Regions from separate parts of the Fructilactobacillus hinvesii genome, predicted to be linked through region 1. Evidence: predicted binding sites of a transcription regulator. Region 1 holds the regulator's gene; the other holds the start of a gene.
What was found. The regulator NrdR, encoded in region 1, represses ribonucleotide reductase genes. The targets are predictions, from matches to a motif close to ACACNATATATNGTGT.

Region 1 (3,423 bases):
TCGGATTCGTCTCATATTTTTCAATAAAATCAATCAGATCAATGATCACTTCTTCTTGATCCGGAGTGGGTTCATAGTCTTCAAAGTTAACGCGTTTGATGTCTGCGGTCATTCCAACGGTTAGAAAATTATGCTGCATTTGTCGTTGCTTCTTTTGGCGTAAAAATTCCGGAGTTGGTCGATATGCCACTTCAATTAGATGGTCATTCAACACCAATTGAGGAACATATCCCGGAGCAAAAGTAGATTGACCCGCTTTAATTTTATTTTTTTCCGTTACAAACTCGTATAATTTTGAAGCAGACCTTTGCACTGCCTGGGGCGCTAATTCGGACTGATGTTGTTGAATAAATTTTTGGACGTCTGGATCAGCATAAACGGACTGCAGCAGCTTTTGATACTGCTGGTCTAAATGATGATTTTTCATCGAAGTTTTTAGTCCTTTTCCCACGTTTTGCATTTCTAGTCACTCCCTTCCCCATCATGATTACGCAACTTAGCTAGTTTTTCCTTAATTAACTTTCGGTTGGCAGCCGATGATTGTTTGGTAGAACGTTGGTTATCAGCTTGATGAGCCCACTCTGGTAGCGTTTCTCGTACCGTTGTTCGTTTTTGCTTCTTCGTTTGTTGGCGCTGTTTGGCAACTCGTTGATCACGTTGTTTAATTTCCGTCAATGCCTGGTCTGCCGTTTGGATATGCCGTTGCGCCCAATCATTAGCAATCGTGTCCAATAAATTCTTATTTAAGGTAGGATTTTCCCGATCAACTAACAAAAGATAAATCAACATGTTAATTACGGCCCTGGGTAAAACATTCTGCTCCAATAATTGTCGTAATGACCGTTCCTCTGCCGCGGTTGCAAACCCACCTTTTTCTTGCTTAATTGCACTTAAAAAGGGGACAGGAGCAGTATTGGTCGCCACTTGCAATAATTCCTGTTCCTGTGAGGTCATCTTAGTGGTTGCTTGAGTAGCAACCGGTGTTTTCTCTTCATCGGTGGTAACAGTTGGCTGAGCCCGATATTTACGGGCCATTAACAACTGAAACTTTTGTTTGTCAAACCGGTTGGTGGTTAAATTAGTTGCTTGTTCTACCATCCGGGCCATTTCCGTTTCTTCCACTCCATACAATTGCTTGGTCGTGGCAAATAACGGTTGATTTTTTTTAACGTCTTGGAGATTCACAAATGAACTTTGCAAAATGCTCAGCATTAACTGTAAATCAACGTTCACTTCTGCACGTTCTTGCGAACTGGTAGGAACCGCTTGAGCCCGCTGTTCCGTTTTTTTAACTAACGAATCAGGTTGGGCCGGACTAGCAAACACCTGCCAAAAGCTGTGAGTCTGATCATCAAGATTTCGAACATCAAACTGCTTGGGTAACAATTGGTCTGCTAATGTAACAAAGCGATTTTCCCCTACCATTTCCAACAAGAATTGGCTTAAAACCTCATTTTGAAAAAAGAGCGCCGGCGTTAGCGGAGCCTCAAGTAAATACCGAAACTCACCTTGAGCAGCAAACACTCGCAAAAGTCCAACTCCTTCAAGCTTTAATCGTGCTTGATACAACTGTTCTGCATCAATTTGAAGCGTACTCATCAGCAAAAAATGTCCTTGTACTTGTGCAGTCTGGTGCCATAACAGATTAATTAGTGCATAAGCATCGTTACCCACCATGGGCAAGTACAATTGATCCAGACTCAATCTTTCTAGACTGGTTAGCTCATGGTCACGTAAGACTTGAAACTTCGTTTGGGGGTCAATTGCATTTTTATGATTGGTCATCGTGATCACTTTCAGAAGCCGGTTCGTTGCCCATCAATTCCTGCATCTTTGCATAAAACTCATTCATATCTTTAAACTGGCGGTACACGCTTGCAAATCGAATGTAGGCAATTTCATCCACATCTTTTAAACCATTCATCACGTATTCTCCAATTTCCTTACTAGAAATTTCATGACTACCGGTATCACGATTTTCAATGTTTTGCTTGGTTTGGTTCACAATTTCATTCATCTGAGCCATCGAAACAGGGCGTTTTTCACAGGAACGAATAATGCCTCGAAGGAGTTTGTCGGTACTAAATTCCTCCCGATCACCATTCTTTTTCACTACTAGTAACGGTGTTGCCTCAATGGTTTCAAAAGTTGTAAACCGATAACCGCAGTGTTCACATTCACGTCGTCGTCTAATTTCGCTTCCACCGGCTAACGGGCGACTATCGATTACCTTGGAAGCGGCTTGATGACACCTTGGGCATTTCATTATTTCACCTCAGATTTTCAATCAAACGTTGCAGTTGTTGCCATAATTGTTGTTTTCCATTGCTACTGTCAATGACCACATCAGCTAGATTGGCCTTGGTCCGTTGCGACCACTGGGCTCCCATTAATTGGCTAGCCCAACTAACGGAAACCTGGTTGCGCTGCATCAAGCGCTGCATTTGCACAATCGGATCACACGTTACCATCACGGTTAAATCCACGTAACTGGTAAAACCATTTTCAAATAAAGTGGGGGCATCGAGCACGAGCCACTCAGTTGCGGTGGACTGCAAAATCACTCGAGCTAAGGCCGGGTTAATAATTCTGACCAACTGCCGCATTCGTTGGGAATCGGCAAACACAATTTTTCCTAATTGTTTGCGGTCAATCTGACCGTTCGTTTTAACTGCCGGCCCAAAAGTTGCCACAATTTGGTCAATCACCTGCTGATCATGTGCCTCTAAATCATGAGTTACCTGGTCTAAGTCCAGAATCGGTAATCCCTGTTGCTGCAAATATGCTGCTGCTGTTGATTTCCCGGTCGCAATTCCGCCGGTTAGGCCAATTAGTTTAGTCACTTAAATCACCATGCACCACCTGGCATTTCGGACAAAAGGTCGTCCCTCGTTGGGCCACCTTGATTTTTTTCATCGGAGTGCCACATCGATGACATGGTTCTCCTTTACGTCCGTATGCATGTAGCTGGTTTTGAAATTGGCCGGCTTCTCCAAAGGCATTGGAGTAGGAATGAACCGTGGTTCCGTGTCCCTGAATGGCAGCTGCAATTTCAGTAATGATATTTTCACGGAGTGCCTTAATTTCTGCGTCACTAACGTAATTGGTCATTTGCTCTGGATGAATTTTTGACATCCATAAAACCTCGTCGCAATAAATGTTTCCGAGTCCCGCTACTTGTGATTGATCCAATAAAAAGGCCTTAATCTTTCGATGGGATTTATGCAGTCGTTCCTTAAGATACGTAAAACTCAGTTCATCCGCCGTTGGCTCTGGACCAATTTTATTTAACCCGGATAACTCCATCACCTGGTCGTTTTTAACCAGCGCCATTTTACCAAACATCCGAGTGTCTTTGTACCACAGCTCTCGGCCGTCATCTAGATGAAAAACAACGTTGGTGTGCTTAGGGCGAGTTGATCC
Region 2 (3,423 bases), 260 kb from region 1:
AAAATCTTAGCGGTCGAGGTCTTCCCCGTCCCCCGGGGGCCACTAAATAGATAGGCGTGACTAATTTGATCGGTTATCAAAGCGTTTTTTAACGTTTTGGTAATGACCTGTTGCCCCACAATTTCATCAAAGCGTTGGGGGCGCCAAACCCGGTACAGTGCTTGATAACTCATGTCACCCTTCCTTTCCTCGTTAGTGTCACCTGCATTCATTATAGCGGGAACGGCTGATAATTACCATGATTCTAATTGCCAATTTCTTACTGGTTTATACCATATTATTGTAAAAAAAATCTCCCAGTCAATTTGACTAGGAGTTGATTTGCTAATAACAGGAAGCACAAGGCAAAAAATACTTAGTGCTGCTTCCTTCCGGACCTGACACGGTTCGTAAGTCTGCCCTTGCTTCCAGGCCTTACGGCAATTACTATCATAACTTACACCAGGCTACTTGTCTAGTCCTAACCACCGGTTTTTCCGGCGCCGATTTCGTTTCGTCCGAAAGAACTGCCGCATCAGGTTTCCGGCCTCCGTTGCTCGACAGCCAGTCACAAGTTCCACCTGGTGATTTTGCCGTTCATCGGTTAATGCTTGATACAGACTTTCCCCTGCTCCGGCCTTCGTATTAGCTGCCCCATACACTACCCGATCAACGCGCGCGTTTAAAATTGCTCCGGAACACATTAAACATGGTTCAATCGTGACGTACAGAGTACAGTCAGTTAACCGCCAGCTCTGAACCATCAGGCAGGCTGCTTCAATCGCAATCAACTCTGCGTGTTGCGTCGCTAACTGGGTGTGTTCGCGCAGGTTATGGCCGGTCCCAATCACCTGTTGATTCTTCACAATTACCGCCCCAATGGGAATTTCGCCAATTTGACCAGCAAAACGGGCCTCGGCCAACGCCATTCCCATGTAACGTTCATCTTGATTCATCATGACTGCTTTGTACTTTCTAACACGTAGTAACCCTTATCGCGCTTCAAAATTTGAACATTGCCGAAGGTGGCTTGCATCAACCGTTTGGCAGAGGGGGCTCCCTGCTTTTTTTGTAACACCACGTAGAGCCGGCCGTTGGTTACCAAATGAGTGGCTGCTCCTGTAATCATGGCATCCACCACGTCTTTTCCAGCCCGAACTGGCGGATTCGTGACCACGGCCGCAAACCGTTGTTCTGAAACCCCAGCGTAAACATCCGAAGTTCCCACGGTTACGTTAGCAAGCTGATTGGTGGTGGCATTTCGTTCTGCAAGGCCCAGGGCCCGTTGGTTCACGTCCACCAACTCAAACTGGCGCTCTGGATGAGCCTGCGCCAAAAAAAGCCCAACTGGTCCGTACCCACACCCCAGATCAAGGATTTTCCCCGCGGGCAATCCTGCCAAATCCACGGCTTGAATCAAAACTCGCGAACCGTAATCGACCGTCCGCTTAGAAAAAACTCCGTTGTCTGAAGCAAAGTGCAACGTCACTGCGTTAATGGTAAAATCCCATTCTTTTTCATCGTGAATCACATCTGGATTCGGTGTATAATAAAAATTGCTCAAAAAAATCACGTCCTTAAATTCTAGAATTTTGTTTCACATACCACATATAGTGTGTTTCTCAGTCAGATACCACAACATGTGGTATTTTTTGGTTGAAAGAATCGATTTTCGTAGTAGAATCAGTACATAGACAAAACGAAAGAAGGAGTCCCGCATGAATCAGATTACCGTATACACCAAAAACAACTGCATCCAGTGCAAAATGACGAAACGCTTTTTAACCGAACACAACGTGGCCTTTACCGAAAAAAATACCAGCGACAATCCGGATTTAATTCCCTATCTAAAGGAACAAGGTTTTCAAGCCGTTCCCGTGGTTGAATCAGAGGTATTAGAGTCTTTTGGTGGCTTTCGGCCCGACCAACTAAAAAAATTAGTTGAACAATTAGCCACCGCTTAAGCTACCACTTTCATTATACACATTAAGGGGAATCAGTATATGTCGCTTAAAGACCACACGGATGCCAGTTATTTTACTTTAAATAACGAGATCAACATCCCAACCAAAGACGGCCGGATTCAGTTAGATAAGGATCAAGAAGCCCTAGCCGCCTTCTTAAAGGAAAACGTTGAACCCAACTTGGTGCAATTTAATTCGTTACAAGAACGCTTTGACTACCTAATCAAGCATGATTACGTAGAAGAAGCGTTTTTAAAACAATATCCACTGACGTTCATCGAAAAGCTTTATGATTACTTAAATAGCCAGGACTTTCATTTCCATTCCTTTATGGCAGCGTACAAATTCTACGCTCAATACGCCCTCAAGACGGATGATGGCAACCAATATCTAGAACGTTACATTGATCGAACGGCTATGAACGCTCTCTACCTGGCCAACGGAGACCAAGAATTAGCCTTAGCACTGGCAGACGAATTAATTCACCAACGCTTTCAACCCGCTACTCCGACCTTTTTAAACGCCGGCAAGAAACGCCGGGGTGAGTTTGTGTCCTGTTTCTTGATTCAATCCACCGACGACATGAACAGCATCGGTCGAACGATTAATTCGGCTCTGCAATTATCCAAAATTGGCGGTGGAGTCGGAATCAACCTCAACAACTTACGGGCAGCTGGTGACCCAATTAAGCACATCGAAGGAGCTGCCAGTGGCGTTAAACCGGTCATGAAGTTGTTAGAAGATAGCTTTAGTTACTCCAACCAACTCGGCCAACGTCAAGGAGCCGGAGTGGTTTACCTCAGCGTCTTTCACCCAGACATTATCGACTTTCTAGCCGTTAAAAAGGAAAATGCCGATGAAAAGATTCGGGTGAACACCCTGTCGCTGGGTGTCACGGTTCCAGATAAGTTCTACGAACTTGCCGCCCAAAACAGAGACATGGCGCTCTTCAGCCCATACGACGTCGAACAAGAATACGGGGTTCCCTTCTCCTATGTTGACATTACCAAGGAATATGACAACCTGGTTCAAAACGACCGCATCAAGAAGAAGTACATCAAGGCTCGGGACCTGGAAACAGAGATTGGAAAGCTCCAGCAAGAATCTGGTTACCCCTACATCATTAACGTGGATACTGCCAACCGGGACAATCCAATTGATGGCAAGATCATCATGAGTAACCTGTGTTCAGAAATCATGCAGGTTCAAACGCCTTCCATCATTAACGACGAACAAGAATACGAACAACTTGGAACAGACGTCTCCTGTAACTTGGGTTCTACTAACGTCGTGAACCTAATGCACTCCCCGGACTTTGGTAAGTCGATTGAATCCATGGTGCGGGCATTAACCTTCGTCACGGACATTAGCCACATTAACACGGTTCCTTCGATTCGGCATGGGAACGAATTGAGTCATTCAATTGGACTCGGAGCCATGGGCTTACATTCCTACTTTGCCCTCCACCACATGTACTACG

Region 2: nrdH (glutaredoxin-like protein NrdH) is a predicted target of NrdR. The motif match lies at 1,581-1,596, and genes of this name have one in related genera.

Annotation. Positions count from the first base shown of each region.
Region 1 covers NZ_CP097118.1:1,103,761-1,107,183, forward strand. The annotation lists gene dnaI (primosomal protein DnaI) at 1-460, opposite strand, end outside; gene M3M39_RS05625 (DnaD domain protein) at 463-1,785, opposite strand; gene nrdR (transcriptional regulator NrdR) at 1,772-2,266, opposite strand; gene coaE (dephospho-CoA kinase) at 2,271-2,843, opposite strand; gene mutM (DNA-formamidopyrimidine glycosylase) at 2,836-3,423, opposite strand, start outside.
Region 2 covers NZ_CP097118.1:1,366,809-1,370,231, forward strand. The annotation lists gene dnaX (DNA polymerase III subunit gamma/tau) at 1-173, opposite strand, end outside; RNA gene ffs (signal recognition particle sRNA small type) at 326-414, opposite strand; gene M3M39_RS06970 (nucleoside deaminase) at 447-938, opposite strand; gene M3M39_RS06975 (class I SAM-dependent methyltransferase) at 935-1,543, opposite strand; gene nrdH (glutaredoxin-like protein NrdH) at 1,698-1,943, shown strand; gene nrdE (class 1b ribonucleoside-diphosphate reductase subunit alpha) at 1,983-3,423, shown strand, end outside.